DNA from 2 places in the Desulfosporosinus sp. SYSU MS00001 genome. Region 1 is predicted to be linked to the other one. Evidence: predicted binding sites of a transcription regulator. Region 1 holds the regulator's gene; the other holds the start of a gene.
What was found. The regulator Rex, encoded in region 1, represses fermentation and respiration genes when NADH is low (regulators of the CRP and FNR family bind a similar motif). The targets are predictions, from matches to a motif close to ATTGTTAANNNNTTAACAAT.

Region 1 (11,568 bases):
ATTGCCAAGGATATTGTTTCGCCCAAGTTAACAACCCAAGAGGTCATTATTGCTGCCTTGCTAAGCGCTATTACCTGGAATCTTGTAACTTGGTATTTAGGAATTCCCAGCAGCTCTTCTCACGCTATCGTGGGAGGTGTTGCCGGTGCTGCTGCCGCCAAAGCCGGCTTTGCTGTTCTGCATTGGGATGGCTTAGGCAAGATCCTGGCAGCCTTGATCTTTTCTCCCATTGTTGGTATGATTTTAGGCTTTATCATTATGAAAATCTTAAGTATGGCCTTTGGTAAATTATCACCGTCACGTGTCAATCATGGATTCAAGAAAATGCAGGTTCTTTCTGCAGGCTTGTTGGCCTTTAATCATGGCTCCAATGATGCCCAAAAATCCATGGGGATTATTACTATGACTCTCATCGCCACTGGAATTCAGGCTCAGACAGTTCTGGCACCTCCTCTTTGGGTTAAACTGGCATGTGCTCTGGCCATGTCTCTGGGGACGGCTGCCGGGGGCTGGAAAATCATTCATACCATGGGCGGGAAAATTTTTAAACTGGAACCCATTAACGGCTTTGCTGCCGATCTGAGCTCTTCAATTGTCATCTGGACGGCGACTGTATTTCCAAGTCTTCACCTTCCGGTTTCGACGACCCATGTTGTCTCCGGTTCTATTATGGGAGTCGGCAGTGCCAAAAGGGTTTCGGCTGTGCGTTGGGGCGTTGCCCAACAAATGCTGATTGCTTGGATTGTGACAATTCCCACAACTTCGCTGATAGCTGCCCTATACTATCTTATCGTTTCTAGAATTATGTAGGAGTGAAATCGAAGTAATAACTCCCACTTGGAGAAGTGAGGGTCTAAGATGGGGATAACGAAGCTAAAGAGGGGTACCGTAAACTGTTAAGAGTTTGCGGCAGCCCCTTTTTGAATTTTGGAGTCTATTTTTCGGTTTTGCTACATATCTTCCGGTAGAAGGGTTGTCCGGACCCTACGGGAGGAGTAGAAGGATGAATTATTTTCAGCGGCTGCGTATTCTCACGTTGGTGCTCTTGGCGATGATGGCTCTGGGGTTACTGACCTGGGGAATCGGAAAGGCCTATTTAGAACTTGTAGAACATTCGGCAAAGGTAAGCATTCCCCAAACCACATCTGACAGTCAAATAAAAAATCAAGCCGACACGTTGGTGCTGCCCAAAGCAACCTTTTGGACCTGCCAAATTGGTGTTTTTCAGAGTGAAGAAAATGCTCAGTCCTGCCTTAAGCAGCTTCAGGAGTTAGCAAATGCGGGTGGCATTATCAGCAGGAACCCTTGGATTGTCGCTATCGGTTTTGGCCATACGGCAAAGGAATTAAGCGGTGTTAAAGAAGCTCTTGCTACCAGGGGTATTCCCGCTGTGATTAAACAAGTTGAACTTCCGGAGCGGACGTTTCGTGTTTTAGGAAATGGCTCTCGTCTGACGATAGAACTCCTGACCAACGTCAATGCTCTCTTGCAGGAAGGAATCTGCTCTCAACGCTTAGCTCAGGAACTCGAACTATGGAATAGTCTGGCTGGAGAGCATTCCCCTACCCAATTAGTTCAGCTTCATAATCTCTATAATTTGCTTCGGTCGAAGAATGATCCGCAAGATCAGCAGCTTTTAGGATTGGCTCTATATTTTGCCGCCACGAGGATTATAAATGCGTTTTCTGGGAAATAATAACTATAAGATATAAGCTAAAAAATGCTAAAGGGAGAGTATTAAGGGCGATGACTAATAGTCAGAAGATTATAAAATGGAACTATTTGCGTTTTTTATTAATAGTGATATAATTAACATAACTATCTTATAATTATCTAAGTATTAACCGATTAAGTTTATTTGATTTAAATATCAGATGAGAAATGAGGGAACTTATTGAAAACGCTTAAAATCCCAGAGGCTACCATTATTCGACTTTCAGTTTACTCACGACATCTGACAGACGTCGATAGAAAAGGAATAATTACCACCTCATCAGGGGATATCGCGGAAGGAGTCGGCGTCAGCCCCGCACAAGTCCGGAAAGACCTTGCCTACTTCGGAGAGTTTGGAACAAGGGGTGTAGGATATAACGTCAAAGATCTTCGTCAGCATATTTTAAGGATTCTTGGGTTAAGTGTTGATTGGAGCGTTGCTTTGGTCGGTGCCGGGCACTTAGGTTTGGCGTTAAGTTCATACAAAGGTTTTCGTGAGCGGGGGTTCATCATTACCAGTATTTTTGATTCGGATCCTAGCAAGATAGGAACTAAAATCGGTGACGTTGAAATCTTACCAATTCAAGAGATTGAAGAAGTTACGAGGCAAAATCAAACCCAGATCGGTATTATAGCCGTACCTTCGTCTGTCGCTCAGGAAATTGCGGATAAACTTATTAAGGCCGGTGTGCAGGCAATATTAAATTTTGCACCTGTCGTCTTGAATGTTCCGCCTGAGATTGAACTGAGGAATGTGGATCTTGCTGTTAACCTTGAAGTACTTACCTTTAACGTTGGAGCTCAAAGATTCTAGAGTCATGCATAAGGAACTATGCTGCTAAGAAATAACGATGAGAAATTAACTATCGGGATTAACTCAAGGGAAATTTCCTATAGTTAATTCACTATAGGAACTTGACTATAATGAATTAACTAATGGAATAGCCTCATATGAAAATAGTTGCTAACTAATGAGTTCGGTCAAATGCCTTTAAATAGGCATAGACCGTTCTCATTGTTGTTTCTTCAAAGAAAATGAGTTCCTTGTTAATTGGTTTTAGATTCTGCTTTTTAAGCGCCGGTGAATTGACCTTAGAAAATCGATTTATGCAAATTAAAAAAATAATTAACTTAACTATTTAAATAAATATGCTTGTCCTTTAATAAAATAATTATACAAAATTAGGCGCAAGGATTATGAAATTTCTGCTATTGTTTCGTAATTGATTATTGTAATGGAAAATGCACTGTTGTACATCAAGGGGTTTGTGTCATATAATAGAATGCAAGAAGTGTGTTAAGGGTTCCGCCGTACGGGTCTGGACCGAGCAACACAGGTTGGATAATACCCAACTACACCGTGTGGGACAAAAGCCCTGTGGAAGTTCTTAGGAACGGCTGCGGGGCTTTCAGATACCATTTGGTTTACTTTTGAATTCAGGAGGGGAAAAATGGATCAAAATGGGGTCAAAAGAAAAATTACAATCTATGATACAACCTTGAGAGATGGTGCGCAGGGAGAAGGGATTCATTTTTCGACACAAGATAAGCTGAGTTATGTCAAGCGGATCGGGGAAATGGGCAGTCTCTTTGTCGAAGCAGGATGGCCGGGAGCTAATCCCAGAGATGATAATTTCTTTCAGCTTCTCAAGGAACAAGAGGTTCCTATGACACATATTGCTGCCTTTGGAAGTACCTGCAAAGTGAATGAAGCGCCGGAAAACAGTGAGATTCTGCTTAAGTTGGTGGCTTCCGGGGCTAAAACTATTACTATTTTCGGAAAAGCATGGGATCTGCATGTTCGCGATGTTTTACGGACGAACTTGGAGGAAAATCTGCGCCTGATTAGTGAATCTGTTTCCTTTTTAGTCAAACAAGGACATGATGTCTTTTTTGACGCTGAGCATTTTTTTGATGGGTTTAAAGAAAACCCTGACTATGCTTTGCAGTGTATTAAGATGGCTCTTGAAGCCGGAGCTTCCATAGCTATCTTATGTGATACGAATGGCGGTTCTTTGCCGAAGGATATCGCCTTGGGAGTAGAAATGGTAAGGCGTGAATTTGCGCCGCAAGAGTTAGGAATTCATGTTCATAACGACAGCGGTTTAGCAGTGGCTAACTCTCTGGTGGCCGTAGAGGCAGGGGTAACTCAAATCCAGGGAACCTGGAACGGATACGGTGAGCGCTGCGGAAACGCCAATTTAAGTACTTTAGTTCCCCTTTTACAAGTCAAGGGAAACTATAATGTTCTTCCGGATTCCGCATTGCACAAAATCACCCCCTTTTCCCGCTTTGTCGCAGAGCTTTCCAATGCGCCCTTTGACGAGAAGCAGCCTTACGTGGGCCGCAGCGCCTTTGCTCATAAAGCCGGGATGCATGTCGATGCGATTCTTAAGAATCATCGGACCTTTGAACACATGGATCCGGGCGAAGTAGGGAATGAACGGAGAATCTTGATTTCCGATCAAGCGGGGAAAGCGAATATTTTTGAACGGCTGCGCCGTTTTGATCCGGATATTGTTAAAGAAGATCCCTTGGTGGAAAAGGCCATGCTCGAGATTAAGGACATGGAGAACAATGGGTTCCAGTTCGAGGCTGCTGAGGGAAGTCTTGATTTGCTGCTGGTCCGCACCTTAAATCGTTTTACATCTCCCTTTGAAGTTTTAGATTATCATGTCTGGAGTGATCCGCTGCGCGGTGAACTTGATTCAGTGGCTGTTGTGAAGGTCAAAGTTGGGGAACAAACTGTGCAAATTGCCGCAGAAGGAAATGGTCCTGTGAATGCTCTGGATTCGGCGCTGCGCCAGGCTCTGGCAAGTTTCTTTCCGATTCTGGCGGAGAGTGAACTGGTGGATTATAAGGTTAGGGTCTTGGATGGTTCGCGAGGGACTGAGGCTATTGTTCGGGTTATTATTGATACGCGTTTGGGGCACGAGGTTTGGGGGACGATTGGGGTTTCCAATAATATTCTTAAAGCCAGTGCGCAGGCTTTGCTTGATGCGATTAATTGGACGATTTGGAAGTTTGATGAGGGGGCGCGTCGGGCGCGGGTTTAAGCCCTGCTGGGGTTTGTTAAAGGGTCTCTTATTCTGCCGAGGGTCGCATTATACTTGTTCGGCCATGCGGTCGTCGCGCCAAACTAGGGCTTTAAATTCTTGATGCAAGTGGGTGGGGTGCCCGGCCTATGCGACATCCCTGTCGCAAGGCCGGCGGGAAACGTCCTGTTTCCCGCCCCACTGATGAAAGAGAATTTAAAGCCGAGTTTGGCTGCGATTCCCGCAGAGGCTTCACGCCGTATAATTGCGACCCTCTTGGCTTTGTTATTAAAGAAGGCACTCATACGATTTTTTGTATGAGTGCCAAAACATTTTATTAATGATATATAGGCTGGAGAGGTTGAATGTCATCATTTTTCGCCCCTATGATTTGCTCGGTTGTTTGTTCTGTTGATTGTAAGTAATCATTTTTAGGGGGAGCGTCAAACAAAGAATCATCACCTGCCTTAGCAGCTGTTATTACTGTTGCTAAACCAAATATTGCATGAGATATCAGATATGAAAGATTACTATTAGCATCTTTGGGTTTAACTTTGTTATGAGCAAGGCCGCTAAGCATAGCTGTTATCACCGACCCAAACGTAACTCCCAAAAAAATACCTTTAGGAACTAATTTGTCACGACCATAAGTAGTTAACAGTTTAACCGCTGAAACACCACCGACCATGCCTAATCCTATAGTCATTAATGTTCCAAGAAGTTGTCCTTGCCATTTTTCCGCTTGTCTTCGAGAAGATACCCACACGCCAGCAGCCGTCGTTGCAAATGATCGTTGTGAAATTCTCATTTTTGACGAGATATTATCAGTGACCATTAAAGCGATTAAACCAACCATACCGGATAACATTCCAAGGAAAATTCTATCGTTTATTTTTTTCAACCTTATCACACTCCTTTTAGTTAGAGTTTCCAGGTTGAAAAATATGATACTGGAAATTTGCATTGTGGATTTTTCAAACAGCTATTTCCATAATCATTTATCATTTGTCTAGGGGTATTGGTCGCACAGGAATTTAAAGAAACGGATGCTGAGGGGTTTTTTCGGTATAGGACTAATCCCAAAGTTGCGCTATATCAAAGTGAATTATGGGTAGATTTCACAATTGAACAAGTAGTGGAATTCGTCAGAGAACAAAGTGATTTTGAACCAGGTATACCCGATAGTTGGTTTATCCTGGTTAGGTGAAGGCATATAAAGCAAAGATTCCAGAAAGGCCTATTGACTATCCCTTGCAATGGAGGGTTTATACTGCTTACGAGGAGGTGAGGTCATTTATAAAATCGGTGAGTTTTCAAAAATTACAAATCTAACGGTTAAGACCTTGAGGTATTACGATGAACAGAATATCTTGAAGCCGTCTTACCGTGCAGAAAACGCTTATCGTTATTATGATGACAATGATTTTGAAAGAGCAAAGGTTGTTATTTTATTACGTAATTTAGATTTTTCTATTTCAGAAATTAGAGATATCATTGCCAATTGTGATAGCCATGATGATTTATCATATTATTTATCCGAGAAGAAAGAAATGATTGCTGAACAGATCAATAAAGGAAAAGAACTGATTAGTAAAATTGACCTTTTCCTTCAGCCGAAAAAGGTGGAGGCAGGTAGTATGAACTACAAAATTGAGTTAAAAGAATTCAATGCACTGACAGTTGCAGCTATTCGATTTAAAGGAAAGTATAGCGATGTTGGTAAATACATAGGCATGATCTATCAAGAGGCTAAAGGAGAAACTTCCGGAGAACCGTTTTGCTGCTATTACGATGACGATTTTAAGGAAGAGGCTGATATTGAACTCTGCGTTCCTACTAAAGGGATGGTGGCCGGAAAGAAGACTGTAGCAAAGCTGTTGCCCAAAATACGAGCAATCTGCACCATTCATGTCGGTACTTATGAAACTTTAAATTTAGCTTACAAAGCTGTGTTGGATTATGCAAAAGAACATAGACTTAAGTCTATATTGCCTTCGAGAGAGATTTACCATAAAGGACCTGGTCTAGTCTTTAAAGGAAATCCCAATAAGTACATTACGGAAATTGTGATTCCCATTGAACAGGAGGGTTAAACTATGGCTGGTAAATTCGATTACAAAAAAGAATATAAGGATTTGTATATGCCCAAACAAAAGCCTGTCCTAATTGACGTTCCAGTGATGAATTTTATTATGGTTGATGGTGCTGGGGACCCGAATACTTCAGAAGAATATCAGGAGGCCTTGGAAATTCTTTACGGTTTAAGCTTTGCCATTAAGATGAGTAAGATGAGCGGAAAGCAACCTGCAGGATATTTTGAATATGTTGTACCGCCTTTGGAGGGACTTTGGTGGTTTCAGGACGATAGTTTTGACGGTACACAGTTAATAGACAAATCTAAATTTCAATGGACATCTATGATTCGTCAACCTGAATTTGTCACCGAAGAAGTTTTTGACTGGGCCGTTAGTGTGTTGAAACAGAAAAAGCCTAAGATTGATCCGACAAAGGCGCGTTTAGTATCTTTGACAGAGGGACTCTGTGTACAAATGATGCATAACGGCCCCTATGATAGCGAACCGGTTACTCTTGGGCAAATGGAACAATTCCTTTTGGATAATGGATATAGATGTGCAATCTCCGATATACTCCCTTCCGGTCAAATTAGACGTCACCATGAAATCTACCTAAGTGACCCACGAAAGACGACACCCGAAAAGTTAAGAACAGTATTGAGGCACCCAGTCAAAAAAATCTAGATTTATACTTAATCAGTCGCTGGAGGACTTGCATTTGGACATAAAGATAAGAGAAGCAGAGATCATTGATTACGAAGACTTATGTGAAATTTATGTTGAACTTGATGAACAACATAGGTTAAATCATCCTGAGCTTTTCAAGAAATCTGAAGATTATGGAAGGGCAAAAGAATATATATCAGAAATCATCAATGATAGCAATAAGGCCCTATTTGTTGCAGTTGTTGATTCGACAGTTGTAGCTTTTGCGGAGTGTTGTATTCAAAAATCAACAGATTTTCCAGTTATCAAGAAGAGGGAATGGGTACAGTTAGACGGTATTGCTGTGAAGAAAGAGTACCAGAATTATCAAATTGGTTCTATGTTATTAAGAAAAATTATTGGATGGTCTAAAAGTAAGAAAATAGTAAGGATTGAATTAAAGGTTTATTCTTTCAATATTTCAGCGGATAAATTTTATTCAAGGAAGGGTTTTAAAGATTTAAGTAAGGTTATGTATTTAGACTTATAGCATTTGCTTCCTGACCTGGACTTTGGGTAAATACCAAACCAGGTTATTTTTTACATTAAACTCATATAGCGCATGAACTTCTATAAGTTTGAGATTCGGAAGTGAAATAATGCCAGAGATGGTTAAGATTAAGAATAATATAGAATTTAATGATGTAGAAGAAATATTGAGTACATTTGTCTAGGGGTATTGGTGACAAAGGAATATAATACCGGATTGTTACAAAAAGATGAAAAATGCTCATTCTGCTTCCTTAGGACACCTTTAAAATCAATGCCGTATAATTGCGCCACTCTTGGCTAATAAGTAAAGGGAAGATCTTTTCGTTCTTTAAGGGCTTGTTAGTTTTCCGTCGACAACCTTTTAGAATAGTTGTATAATGTATACAGAATACATTATACTTACTTCGCAATGATTGGGGAGGACATACTATGCGTCAAGAAAAAGATTTGATAGGTGTTCATGACGTTCCGGATGATGTTTATTATGGGATTCAAACATTAAGAGCAACCGAAAATTTCCCCATTACGGGGTATCATCCTCATCGAGAGTTGATTTGTGCTTTGGGTATGGTTAAAGGGGCGGCGGCTGAGGCAAATATGTTTGTCGGTTCTCTTAGTCCTTCTATAGGCAAAGTGATTGTTGAAGCTTCGAAGGAGCTTATTGACGGGAAGTTTGATGATCAGTTTGTTGTTGATGTGATTCAAGGGGGGGCCGGGACTTCTATAAATATGAACGCCAATGAAGTTATTGCCAATCGGGCGATAGAGCTTCTTGACGGTAAAAAGGGAGAGTACTTTAAAGTTCATCCCAATGTTCATGTCAACATGGCACAAAGCACCAACGATGTGTTTCCTACGGCAATTCGGATCGCCAGTCTGAATGTGGCTACGGATTTAGTGAAGGCTTTAGACGAATTGCGCCAATCCTTGGAGAAGAAAGCTCAGGAATTTGACGGTGTCATTAAAATGGGCAGAACTCATTTACAGGATGCAGTGCCGATCCGACTTGGTCAGGAGTTTTCGGCCTATGCTCATATGATAGGCCGCGATCTTCAGCGAATAAAGCAGGCGATGAAATCTCTTGAAGTGATTAATATGGGTGCTACTGCGGTAGGTACAGGTTTAAATGCAGACCCCAGGTATATTGAGAAGGTTACGGAACGTATTGTGGACTGGACAGGCCTGCCAATGCGTATGGCCGATGATTTGGTTGATGCCACTCAGAACACGGATGCCTTTATGGAGGTTTCGGGAGCTCTGAAAACTTTGGCTGTTAATCTTTCTAAAGTGGCAAATGACTTGCGTCTGATGGCTTCAGGGCCGAGAACCGGTTTGAATGAGATTAATTTGCCCCCGATGCAGCCGGGATCTTCAATCATGCCTGGAAAAGTAAACCCAGTAATGGCTGAAGTGGTTAATCAGGTAGCTTTTCAGGTTCAGGGGAATGATTTTACTATTGCCTTAGCTTGTGGAGCCGGTCAGCTTGAGCTGAATGTTATGGAGCCTGTCGTTGTGTTTAATCTGCTGCAGTCCTTAGATATATTGCGTAATGTGATCCGTGTCTTCCGCCAACGTTGTGTAGAGGGAATTACGGCAAATGTAGAACGCTGCGGGCACATGGTGGAAAACAGTGTGGGGATTGTTACCGCGATTAACCCGCATGTAGGCTATGAAGTAGCTTCCGGTGTGGCCAAGGAAGCGATTATGAGTGGCAGACCTGTTCGGGATATTGTGTTGGAAAAGGGAGTTTTGACTTCTGAAGAGCTTGATATAATTTTACATCCCTATGAAATGACGAAACCCGGGATCGCGGGGGCGGAGTTGTTGGAGAGAAAATAGGGAGAGAATCGCGTCACAGTTATTCAGCCATGCGTTCGTCGCGCCAAACTAGGGCTTTAAATTCTTGATGCAAGCGGGTGGGGCGGGAAACGTCCTGTTTCCCGCCCCACGAATGAAAGAGAATTTAAAGCCGAGATTGGCTGCGACTCGCGCAGAGGCATCACGCGTTGTGACGCGATTCTCTTGGTTTAGTGGCCTGTTTCCCCGGCGAATCCTTAGCAAAAGATAGGCTATATGGACTATTTACACCTTCTATGCTATATTCTACAGTTGAGGTAAGAATTTTGTTTAGGAGGAATCTTATTTGTCGGATAAACCATTACCTTGGCATAAAATGAATGCCGGAAAACAAAATAAAATTATCATCGGGGTGTGTGTTCTAATTGCATTGTGTGTCATAGGTGTTTCATACCTTTTGTTTCACTGATCAACAAGCTGTGGGTTAAGAAAGAACAATTGGAATTCGAAAGAAACAAGGGACGGTTCTTTACTGTATGAACTCAATTTTCATGCCGTAAAGAACCGTTCTTCATTTCTTTATTTACTGATCAAAGTTCAGGTTTTGGTGGTTCCCCTTTACGTACATGCACGGGACAAAATTCCCCTACCATATTATGGAATGTATAGTAATCCAACTCCATTATAGGAAATAGGGGGAATAATATATGTACGGCATGCCTGGTTATTGGGGTTATCGCCATATGGGATATCCTGGGTGGGGATTCCATCATCATCCGTTTTTTGGCTGGGGACATCATTTCGGTTGGAGACATCGTCATTGGTAAGCTTCAAGAGCCTGAAAAGGCTCTTTTCTATTGGGGGTGAAGCAGCCGATTAAGGCTGCTTCAGTTAGCTGTTAATGAGTTTCTCCTTTAGACGTTCCTGTAGTTCTTGAGAGAAATTCACCCCGGCTTCATCTCCCAAGACTTTGAGGTACTTTGGCACAGAAACGTTGATTCGCATTGTTGTCATGAAGTATTTTTATTTTTTCAAAGGCGTTCTTTTTAGGCTTCAGGCAAGGGGTTGAACTTGCTTAGTCAGGGGGAAGATGCTAAACTTAGTGAGAAGTCATAGTTTGGGGATTTGTAGATAAAAGACTGAATTTCTGTAGATGGAAGGGGAAAAAACTATGGCGGTTGGGCGTAATTCTTCGGGGACAGGAAGAATAATATTGCTCATTTTGATTGGTGCTGCCCTGGGAACTCTAGTCGGATTTGGCTTGGATAAATATGGCATTTTTGCGCCATTTTTAAAGCCGGCCGTCATCGATTTTCCGTCACATACTTACCTCGATTTCTTTTTTCTCTCCCTTTCTTTTGGTTTTCGTTTGAGTATTACCAGTGCTACCTTACTCGGTGCCCTGGGCGGATATATGTTATCAAGGAAGTGGTAAGATGCTTGTACTTGCATCGACATCTCCCCGCAGATCAATGTTGCTTCGCGAGGCTGGCTTCACATTCGAAACCGTTAAATCGACTGTTTCGGAAATGCTGCCCAACGGAATGTTACCGAAGCCCGGGGTTAGAGAATTAGCAGAACGCAAAGCAAGAGCAGGCCTTGAGCAGTGGCTGAAACTTGGGGGAGACTCCTTGGATGTTGTGTTAGGTGCGGATACTATGGTTGTATTGGATACTCGAATTTTGGGGAAACCAGCGAATCCGCGGGAAGCAGAAGAAATGCTGCAAGGATTAAGCGGACGCAATCACGCT
Region 2 (11,568 bases), on a different contig from region 1:
TTATTAGAGACTGAGAATCGAAATATAAGTTACCTTCTCCCCCTGCATCGGGAGAGCGCCATGTGGTACATCAGCATAAAAGTATAGTGAATCTCCTGCTTCAACGAAATATTCTTCATTTCCATACACATACTTCATTTTACCAGATAGAACATAAATGAATTCTTGCCCCGGATGGTCATAGAGCTTAATCTCATGACTAGCTTGGTTATCTATGCTAACTAGTATTGGTTCAAATTTTTGCTGCGGAAAACCCTGCACGAGACTTTCCATCCTTTGCCCGTCAACTGTACTGCTTGGTCTTTGCGCTTTCTGATTCCCCCGCACAATTTCAATGCGACGCGCTTCAGCAGCTCTAAAAAGCTCACTTAAGGAAACATCAAGGGCACGGGTTATTCTCATCAAAGTACTGAGTGGCGGCGACACCTTATTATTCTCGATTTTTGACAATAGACTTTTAGTAAAACCAGTGCGCTTTGCTAATTCGTCCAATGTCAACTGTTTTTCCAGCCGAACTTGTTTTAGTTGTTTGCTAATAATCAAATCTTCCATATCTGTCACTATCCTTAAAATGTCTCTAAATCAAGATTCATATGAATCTATCAATTGTTTACTTTGTGGAAACATTATATCCTTTTAGTCAACTCGCTGTCAATAAATTATCACGAACAGGATAATTGACTAAGACAGTAATTACCATAAAATATTATTAACAACAGCAATTTAGGGAAGGCTTTAAACTTATCTAATACCGTTTTGTATGCATTAGACATGCTATGGTTAATCTCAATTGCTAATATTGTTCATTCTATTCAGCTTCTTTCTAACTTAAGGTAATTTTGGGTTCAAAGTAATTTTACTTTACTTTTTTCAAGTATTAATTGGGTTTATAGTTCTGCCTTTCTAGTTCTTGTAGAAAACAACACAGCTCAGCACTGATTTTATCACCAGTTTCACTCTGAAAAACGACATGTCCCCCAATAGGATAAGTTTTTAAGACCTTCGGTCCGGCAATTCTAGAATTTAGATAATTTGCGCTCTTTGGCTTAACTGTGTCATCGTCAAGGGTTTGAATGATCATTGAAGTACATTTAATGTTTGCTAAGAGTGATTTAGTTTTATGAAGTAAAATTACAAATTGGATTATAGCTCGAAGAGGGGGTACATTGGCACTTGAATTTAGATATTTCCTAACATAAAATCTAAAATCACATCTTAAATTGAGAATTACTCGTTTCGTATTCCCATAAAATATCGGCGTATTGATTAGCACCAAAGCTTGGATCTTATGTACTTGGCAAAGTTGAATCCCAAGCAAGCCCCCCATCGAAAATCCGATAACTACCACATTATTGCATCGCTTTTCTAAATCAACATAAGCATCCAAGACAGATTGAATCCAATGAGTATATTTAGATCTGGCTAGATCCTTTCGAGTTGATTCATGTCCTGCAAGCAGAGGAATCGCTGTTGGCAACCCACATTCATTGAGTTTAGTAACAAGAGAATCAATCTCACGGCGGCTTCCTGAAAAACCATGAATTAGGAGGTATCCTGTATTATGTTTCTTCATTACGAACAAGCTCCTCAAAGCGTTTTTTTATATTGCCAGATTCAAAGGAAGAACAAATTCGCCTTTCCTGGCTGTCGAGGATTCGATAATGCTGGGAGATTAGGTTTTTTTGTATCTTATAACCAAAAGAAGTTTCAATCTCTTCCCACCATACTTTACCGCCAAGAGTTTTAGGATAGTCCCGTTCAGTACTGTCAAAGGCAAGCGCCATAATTACTTCATTGGGCTGGCCGCCAAACATTATAGATAGAATTTCACTCTTTGCAAAAATCGTGCAGAGTGTTACTGCACCCATCCAACCAAGTGTCGACCTGCCTTTTTCAATCTGTACGAGCGTTTTTTTAGACATACCTAGAACTTCTGCCATTTTATCCTGTGAATAATCAAACTCTGTACGAACTAATTTTAGTTTTTGGTCCAGTTTTTTTACAAATTCATCTCTGGTCATCTAAACAACTCCCATATAGTGTAATATTACACTATATGGGAGTTGAGGTCAATAATTAATATATCCCCTAGATTCCCTTATCCCCTACTCCACACCACGCAGGAAATACACCTGGAAACGAACTTGCCGTATGATAACTTACCTTACTCTTATGTTTTCACCTGGAAAGATCAGATGAGGTCGATGCAATAAATGCGGGTTTTTATAAAGTAAACGGTGAACTTGTGGTGCCGTGACGTCACCACCCGATCGTTTTGAACATCTCATCCCTATATATAACCTCCCATTGTCTCGCAAAGGTAGACCCCAAAAACCTAGGGGCTCGTTATCATACAAGAGATCATTAGATTCAAGAACATTTTTGATAAACGGATGCAAATCCTCAAACTTTTCGTGTATTCGTTTTGTCCTGAGTAAAAGTAAGACCCTATAAGAAAAATTTCCCCCAAACAATCAGTTTGAGGGAACATATTTTATCCTTACTTATCACTACATTTTAAGCATTCTTTTCAGTATTTTACCTGAGCTGTTTTTAGGAAGCTCAGATACAAATTCGATTTTTCGAGGTATTTTATAACTGGCAAGATGTTCTTTTAAATATCCAAATACTTCCTTAGAAGTACATTCTTCATTATCTTTAAGAACAATAAAAGCTTTCACAGACTCGCCTCGCAATTTGTCCGTAATTCCGACAACCGCGGCCTCTTTCACCTTCGAATAGTGATATATAACTTCCTCAACTTCCCTAGGATATACATTCAAGCCACCAGCAATGATCAAATCTTTTTTCCTGTCTACGATAAAAATATATCCATCTTCATCTTTCTTCGCAAGGTCCCCGGTATGCAGCCAACCATTCTTCAATGCCTCTTCTGTTTCTTTCTCCTTATTGAAGTATCCTAACATGACATTGTCACCAATGGTTATCAGTTCACCGACATCACCAGCCGGTAGTTCCATATCGCTATCATCAACAATCTTGCATTCAACACCACTAAGCGGCAGACCTATAGAGCCTGCCTTCTGTATTCCATCCAAAGGATTGAAGCTTACTACAGGAGACGCTTCTGTCAAACCGTATCCCTCAACAACTGGGAGCTTCAGGATATCTTTGGCCTGTCTCAGTACTTCCACAGGCAGTGCTGCTCCCCCGGAAATTGCTAAGCGAAGTTTAGGGAAAGTAACGTTATTCTTGCAGGCCTCTAACAATAATACATACATCGTTGGAACTCCCGCAAAAACAGTAACTTCATCATTTAATAAAGATTCTATGACTTCTTTGGGATGAAACTTTTCTAATATCGTAACTGTTGCACCGCTCCATAAAGGGTTAAGAACACAGACTGTAAATCCAAAAACGTGGAACATCGGAAGTACGCACAAATAATTATCATTTACAGTCCCACCAAACGCAATCCGTGACTGTTCAGCATTTGTAACTAGATTTTTATGGGTAAGCATTGCGGCCTTTGGGTTTCCTGTAGTACCGGAGGTATATAATAACGTGGATACGGCATTCTCATCTGTAAAATTCTCAACTGCTTCAACCAAGATTTCAGAAATAGTTCTCTGAAACTCCTCATTCAGAACAATAATCTTAATGTTCAAAAGCTCTTGGAGCGATTCTTTGCTTCGCTTTATTGTTTGAAGAATTGCAGGGTGTATAATCATAAAACTAGCTCCAGAATCGTTAACCAAATATGTTATTTCATCCATGGTAAGCTGTATATTCATTGGAACAATAATTGCTCCATTTTTTACAACACTTAAATAGGAATAGATATATTCAGGTGAGTTCGGACAACTCAGTAGTACTCTTTCTTCTGCCTTGACTCCCAGTTTCAATAATTGACTTGAATACTGATTAACTTTTTTATCAAGCTGTTCATATGTGATACTATTTCCCTTAAATTTTATTGCGATAGAATTGGGATTATATTCTTTCTTATAAATTTTTCCTACCATAATGCCCTCCATAAAACATTAGGAACTTGATCGATTTAATAAAAAAATAACAAAAATAGCAATCGTATTATACTATATATCGCTTCGTATTAAAACGAAATAGGTAAATGACTTTTTTGTTTTTAAACTTTACCATCTTCCTTGCTTAAGAAAAATAATCTTATTCATTTTCATTTCTTCTTCAGCAGTATGACTGTCTCCGTAGGCTGCGTTCACGGAAACAGATTTTCCAAAAAAAAACTTACAATGAAGTAACATCAACGTGCCTCGGGTTCTCGATTTTTCAGTTTAGAAAAAAATATGTCGGTGAAGGAAATGCTCGGGAATTCTTTGGCAAGGTATATCGTCTAAACTAAACTTATTGTATGAACAGAGCTGATCCTATCCCCCTGGCATTAGTCAAACTGCTGCATTACTTAATGCGTTTTTTCTTACCACTTTGTCATCAAATTGAGTTAATAAACCTGGGGCATAGGCAGCTCATTGAAAGAGGCATTTTCATGTGCTATAATGCACTTGCAGTTTATGTCAAAAGCGATAAAAAATACATCATATAGTTTGAAAGGGTTCGGCTTAATGGAAAGTAAACATATTGACGGTGATCGGGACTTTAACCTATTTTTACTGGCAGGGTTGTTCGCCGGGATCGGTGCAGGCATTAATACATCGATATTCAACAACTATTTAAATGATATATTCCGGCTATCCGAGAATGTCAGAGGTTTCCTTGAAGTACCGCGGGAAGCCCCGGGGTTCTTTATCATGCTAATTCTGGCGGTTTTAAGTTTTTGCGGTGATGTGCGAATTGCTATGCTCGGTATGACAGCGGCAGGATTAGGGATGCTTGGACTCGGCCTATTGTCGCCGACCTTTGCGGTTATGATTATCTGGATGATGATGTACAGCCTCGGCACACACATGGTTATGCCCGTCACGCCATCCATCGGCATGTCCCTGTCCAAGCAGAATTCTTTCGGCGCCAGGCTTGGAACGGTTAGCGCTTTCGGCCTGTTCGGCAGTATTGCTGCCTATGTTTTTGTCTTCCTGAGCTTTCACTTCCTGCATATGACTTATCACATTGCCTTTATCGTAGGTGCCGTTTTCTATGTGTTCGCAGCTTTAGCGGTGGGGCTGATGAAGAAAGGTGAACCAAAAGCCAGGAAAGTAAGATTTGTTTTTCGCAGACGCTATATGCTCTACTATGTACTGGCCGGCGTTAGCGGTGCACGGGCGCAGATTTTTCTGACGTTTGCGCCATGGGTGCTGATTAAAGTGTTCGGTGTGCAGCCCCAGATGTTTGCCATCCTAGGAATGATTGTTGCCTTGGTGAGTATCGGCACACGTAAGATGATTGGCAGACTGATAGACGTCCGGGGCGAGCGATTCGTTCTGACTTTGGAGGCCGCTTTATTGTTCGCCATCTGTCTTGGATATGCGTTCTCTGCCGATATTTTTCCCGTTGGCATCGCTGCGGTGATTATCGCCGGCTGCTATGTCATCGACAATTCCATGGCTGCAGTCGAAATGGCGCGGTCAACTTATTTACGGAAGATTGCCGTTGATCTTGCTGACGTAACCCCAACGCTATCGACAGGTGTGAGCCTGCAGCACATCGCTTCAATGATGATTCCCGTTTTTGGCGGGCTTTTGTGGTCGGCTTTTGGATATCAAGCTGTATTTATGGGTGCAGCCGTTATCGCGTTCCTCAACTTTATACTTTCACGCAGAATTAAGATTGAGGTTGATCCCGCCATTAAAGCGAAATAAAACATATTTGGCCAGAAAGTACATACCTATAGATAATTAATAAGCCTTGAGTTACGTAAGATTTATCGTATCTCAAGGCCTTAATTTTTGAGCGATTTCTTGACAAGGGTATCAACTAATTCAATTCTGCCGTTATTTTTACTAACCGCTTGATATAATTCTTCAAATCTTAACAAACTCCTATAAAACCTTATCGTTTTCCAATACTGTTGTATACGGCTAAGGCATCGGTAATATTATACTGTTCCGTTTGGTGATCTCCTTTCGCGCCAGCTGAAATCAGAATATATTCCTGGTTACCTACTTTGGCGAGACTCGCAAGACATAGACCGGCTTCATCGGTATATCCGGTTTTCCCTCCTAAGATTTCCCCACCAATAATATTTTGATTGTTGAGTTCTTCAAATGTGGTACTGTAAAAGGTTATCCCCCGAGGGTGCTTATTCGTGGGTGGTGTTGAATGACGGGATGAAGTAAAAATCTCCCGGAAAGTATCATTTTGTAAAGCATAACTGAGAAGAATAGCCAGGTCTTTGACTGTTGTGTAGTGATTTTCGTTGTGAAGTCCGGTAGAATTTTCAAAATGGGTATTTTTCATGCCAAGTTCTGCAGCCTTTTGATTCATTAAGTTTACGAAATTCTGTTCTGATCCCGCAATCTGATCAGCAAGTCCAATACAGCACTCCGCACCGCTCGGCAGCATTACTCCGTATAACAGATCGATTGCTCTGACTTGCTCACCCGGTAGAAAGCCGGCCATTGATGCATCTGCTCCGTACAGCCCTTGAAACGTAGAATTGGTCAGTTTGATTTCTTTCTTCAGATTAGGTAAATTTTCTATTGCAATAATGGCTGTCATCATTTTAGTCAAAGAAGCAGGATAGATTTTTTCTTCACTATTTTTCTGCATCAGGATGGTATGATCATTTAACCGGATCAGAATCGCATTAGGACTGTTCAGTTTATCCAAGGATATAGAAGCAGAGGGATCGGGTGTTGTCTTTAAAGAAGAATAGGACGAGGTTATATTGTCATATTCTTCTTTAAAGATGTGAGGGTATCCAGGAATAATGATAGATTTATAAACAAAAGCAGCAATTCCAACCATCAACAGAAATGATACAATGTTGCGCATTCCTGATTTTTTCTTTTTTACTTTTCGTACCATATTAAAACAGCTCCTTATTCTATGCTGATATTATTCAACCACAGAACAAGGTGCTATGTTGGAATTCCATCTTATGAACTTCTTAAGTTTTTCTTATGACGGAAGCTTTACTGTAAATGTCGTATTTTCTGTGTTGCTTTCCACAGAGATTGTTCCATCGTGAGCCGTGACAATTTCTTGGGCGATCGCCAAGCCTAACCCTGCTCCACCGGTGTTTGTGGAACGAGCGGAATCTAAGCGGTAAAATTTTTCGAAAATAGTTTCAAGCTTTGCCTGCGGGATTGGATTTCCTTGATTAGTAAACGTTATAACAATAGTTTTGTCCTGCTGTTTAACAGAAATATCAATAACGTTGTTATCATAACTATAGGCTATCGCATTTTTCAAAATGTTATTGAACACACGAGCCAGTTTGTCAGCATCTCCCAACAGAGTGAGGTCGTCAGGCACATTGACTGACACTCGTTTTCCTTGTGGAGTCAACATTGGATAGAATTCATCGGCCATCTGCTGGAGCATGAACTGTAATTTGATTTTTTCTTTATTCAAAACAATCGTTTGAAGATTAAACCTTGTGATCTCAAAAAACTCATTGATAAGCTGCTCTAAGCGATAAGCTTTTTCCAAGGTAATACCGACATATTTTGCCTTCTGTTCTGGAGGCATATCAGGAGCTTCATCCAGAAGACTTAAGTACCCTATAACGGAGGTCAGAGGTGTCTTTATATCATGAGCCAAGTAAACGACTAAATCGTTTTTGCGCTGCTCGGCATCAAGCGCAGCTTTCTTTTGTTTTTCCAAGTTGTTTTTTAACTGATTAAGCTTATTTTCCATAAAATCCAATTCGGGTGATAATTTAATTTCAGCATCGAATTCCGCAACAAGCTTGTCCATTCCAGCACTGACTTCATCGAAATAATTTGTGAACCAGGAAACAGAAAATAGAAAAAGTAATATAACTAAAACTATTAGGATTACAACAAAAAGGATCGTATCCATATTGTTGCGTATCACCAACTGATAGATTTGCTGGGCGTCCGAATTATCAAATCTAAAAGCGCTGACTAATAATCGAACGATACGATCTCCGACATGTCCACGCAGGATAGAGCGCAATAGATAAACAGTCACAGCGGCGGCAACTGTAATCAGAAGCATTTGAAGAAATACTTTTCTTTTTAATTTTGTATAATCATTCCTTCTTTTATCTATCTTACTTTTCAATTTATAGCCAACTCCCCATACCGTTTTGATAGACAACCTAAATAGTGATACTCATTAGTTTATCACTTCTTCCTGATTAAACACTCATTATTTTTCAAATCTTAAGGCATCAATAGGATCCCGTCTGCCTGGGCCTGTTTTAATTTGGCCTCTGCATTGGCAAAATCCAGCTTGGCCTGGTCTAAATCTGACTGAGCTTCCGCCCCGGACTGATAAAGAGTCTGACTTCTGCCGAGAGAAGCTTTGGCATTATCATAGCTAGCCTGGGCCATGCTTACACTGGCCTGGGACTTTTCTAAGTCTTCCTTGGTGGCGCCCTTTTTTAGAGACTCCAAGTTGGCATTCTGGCTATCGAGATTTGCCCGGGCCTCTATCAGGTCAGCCTGCAGGTTACCGGTATCTAATTCCGCCAGGAGTTCACTCGGCTCTACAGTATCACCAACATCTCCGGGGCCCCCTTTCTGAAATTATAAAAGCCTATCCGATTCGATAACTTCATTCTACCGAAGAGGGATAGGCTTTCTTTAAATAATTTCTTATTAATTTCTTAAGTTTTCCTTATGAGGGCTATATTTTTAATTTCACCAGGTTAGTGAACTGATCAATCGGTGTAACCTTAGAAAACGTAACACTACTCAAAAATAAAAATCTCCTCAATTGGTGTTTTTACAACTCGTGAAATATCAATGGCTAATTTAAGTGATGGATTGTACTTGCCTGCTTCCAGTCTAATGATAGTTTCTCTCCGTACTCCAACTAATTGGGCAAGTTCATCTTGAGTCAACTCAATGAGTTGACGATATTTCTTTAAATTACAAGTAAACTTTTCGATGAAACTCACCCCCTTTAATGTTTATCATAATACCAAAAAAGAAAGGCATAAGATATAAGCGTAACCGCCCATCCAAAAGCACAAGTTAAAATAATTAGTTCTTTTGTAACAAAAGGAAATCCCGAACAAAAACCAATAATAAACAAAGTGACTAAAGGAATGGCAGCAGTTTTCAGCTTTGCGTTTTTGCTGTTTTCAAAATAACGCTCATCCTGCATTTCGCCAGCCATTTTTGCTATAAAGTAATAAGCAAAAAAACCGAAAAAACTAAACCAAAATAGCGATAACGGGTTACCCGTTTTAAAATATGTGAAACCTTGAAATCCAAAAAAGCCAAAAAGCCACGCATATTTAATAGATCTTGGAGATGCACTCTTAATCTTCATAATAAAACCTCCCATAGTGATATATTTGTAACTTTGTGACAAATATATCACTATGGGAGCAGGCCGTCAATACATATCGTAAATAAACATCAGATTATTTTATAGCCTAGCTAAAAGTTATTGAATTAATCTTTCTTTCGCATTTTTCTACCTTCACGGAATACATCAAGTAGCTCATTTTAACCCGGAGCATTCAAATAAAATATAGCTTACCGGCTTGATGGCAGACAGTACACCAAGCGCGGGATCATACGTCAAAAGTTGTCTAGATAATATTGGCTGCGATCACAATCAGATAAGAGAAGGGAATCAGTAAAAAGACTGCCGCAAAAGTTCCCAGGGTTTTGCTCCCCACTAAGCCAATGACACATAACCTGAAGTCTTCCTCCGTACATTTCCCGTCAATGACATCGTCCGTCATGATGGATAATTTGGGATCAATCAAAATTGTCATTAAGATGGTGGCAATCCCATTCACAATCGAGGATAAGGTAATGCAGGTCGCTCTCAAATCTGGTTCAATAGCTCCCGCGTAAATGGGAGCCAGGGACCCAATCGTAATCAACGCAACCGCCGCCACATTGGCGACAATGATTCTCTTGGGCAATCTTCCATAACTTAGCTGTTTAACATGTTCTTTCCCCGGCACGGAAACACATTCTTTCATATAGTGAATCCCGGCCTTGGAAAAGCTGTGTAAAATCAATTTCGACAATGACCTGTCTGCAGAAAAAGCCTCTACTCCCTTACAGAGAATTCTTTGAAAGGTGGGAATCAACAAGGCTCCAAAAACCGTCGCCACACCAGAAATTAGAATGATGGCATTAAAAAGGGCTAATAAATCGCCGCTTCCCGAAGCTCTTTCCACATATTTAGTGAGAATGGGAACCTGAAAAGTAACCGCAATCCTTGAGACCAGCATCAGGATATTGAAAAGAGCAAACGATACGGCGATCTTACCCGTCCGAATCCCCACCAAGCGGACGGAGTATGCCAGGGTTCCAATAATGGATATTAGAAAATTAAGCACAAAGACCAGGATGATTTGAATACTCATAACGTCTCCTTCACGTATAATTCTTTCTTTAGCAAAAAATACTGGTAATTCCCTCTCCTTGAAGTCAATCAGAAGCACTTCCCCCAGAACCACTAAAAATAAAAGACCAACATTCTTGTCAGTCTCATGTTGATCAAAAATCAGCTTGGTAAAGTTCTATGTAACATAACTCGATTTACTGACCGGGGTCTCCTCTCCGGTACTTTTGCTAATTATATCTCAAATTACACTAAAATGGAAATCGCTAGCCATTTTTAATCCAGAAATACAAAATGAAGTCCCCTGAGCAGAAGCCTATCTTCTTTCCCTATTCAGAATCACGGTTTTCATCCTGAATGGTTATGAGTTTGAGCTCAGGAACCGGCTCTCCATTTATGAATTGCGCTTCTCCCTCCTGCTGTGCTTTTAAAAGAATATCCAGGGCATCCGCAACTGTGCAACACTGCCTTTGGTACAATGTGAAGCCAAGTATCCCGATGAACGCAGACCAAGAACCTGTTTAGAACTTTGCGAGGCTTGGGCAAGGGGTAAAATTAAAATGCCAACAGCAAAACGGGCAATTTTAGATTCGCATGCAGTAGCGAAAGAGATTGATGATACCGAATATGGTGCTTTGTGCCACGCTATTGGTCATGCTGGAGCCACCGTGCATGTAGAAACACACGCTTTGGGGTTACCTATCTATGAATTAACGGCACTAGTCTTAAAATACGGAAAAGATAACTTTCCAAAACCAGTCAGCGAAAAGATAATCTATTATTCTGACCGCCTATTTTACTGGCAAGAAAATACAGATAAACTTGGATTTGATTGGACTGACTTCTTATTGGATGACACCAGACCTAATAAGGAAAGAGTATTAAGAAAAAAGTTAAAACAATGAGCTTAATCTTTATTTCGCATTTTTCTTATATTGTTTCGTGGTGTAGAAAGATGTGTCTTATATGCAATATAGTGTAGTTAATATTATAGTATATTGATGGTGGTGTAATTCTTACTTACGGTAAAAAAGGATTTTATGTTGCAAAAAAACCAAGGTTGATATGTTACTTAAGCAAATCCCCCGCCACCGCAAACAACGTAAATTCCCTGACATTCTTACCAAAGAGGAAATTCAGGCTCTTTTTGATGCCTGCGATAACTTAAGA

Region 2: ACPUYX_RS14305 (DUF3796 domain-containing protein) is a predicted target of Rex. The motif match lies at 9,396-9,415, and genes of this name have one in related genera.

Annotation. Positions count from the first base shown of each region.
Region 1 covers NZ_JBNFTW010000001.1:88,524-100,091, forward strand. Annotated here, with positions in the region: gene ACPUYX_RS00395 (anion permease) at 1-810, shown strand, start outside; gene ACPUYX_RS00400 (SPOR domain-containing protein) at 1,004-1,696, shown strand; gene ACPUYX_RS00405 (redox-sensing transcriptional repressor Rex) at 1,895-2,527, shown strand; gene cimA (citramalate synthase) at 3,165-4,769, shown strand; gene ACPUYX_RS00415 (hypothetical protein) at 4,898-5,089, shown strand; gene ACPUYX_RS00420 (hypothetical protein) at 5,086-5,649, opposite strand; gene ACPUYX_RS00425 (MerR family transcriptional regulator) at 6,005-6,841, shown strand; gene ACPUYX_RS00430 (GyrI-like domain-containing protein) at 6,845-7,507, shown strand; gene ACPUYX_RS00435 (N-acetyltransferase family protein) at 7,542-8,018, shown strand; gene aspA (aspartate ammonia-lyase) at 8,450-9,859, shown strand; gene ACPUYX_RS00445 (DUF4321 domain-containing protein) at 10,989-11,252, shown strand; gene ACPUYX_RS00450 (Maf family protein) at 11,254-11,568, shown strand, end outside.
Region 2 covers NZ_JBNFTW010000007.1:191,638-203,205, reverse strand. Annotated here, with positions in the region: gene ACPUYX_RS14350 (helix-turn-helix domain-containing protein) at 4-552, opposite strand; gene ACPUYX_RS14345 (alpha/beta hydrolase) at 878-1,573, opposite strand; gene ACPUYX_RS14340 (helix-turn-helix transcriptional regulator) at 1,560-2,021, opposite strand; gene ACPUYX_RS14335 (long-chain-fatty-acid--CoA ligase) at 2,511-3,986, opposite strand; gene ACPUYX_RS14330 (MFS transporter) at 4,563-5,753, shown strand; gene ACPUYX_RS14325 (D-alanyl-D-alanine carboxypeptidase family protein) at 5,944-6,921, opposite strand; gene vanS (vancomycin resistance histidine kinase VanS) at 7,015-8,145, opposite strand; gene ACPUYX_RS14315 (TolC family protein) at 8,247-8,480, opposite strand; gene ACPUYX_RS14310 (helix-turn-helix transcriptional regulator) at 8,777-8,977, opposite strand; gene ACPUYX_RS14305 (DUF3796 domain-containing protein) at 8,992-9,363, opposite strand; gene ACPUYX_RS14300 (lipid II flippase Amj family protein) at 9,629-10,420, opposite strand; gene ACPUYX_RS14295 (putative immunity protein) at 10,869-11,303, shown strand.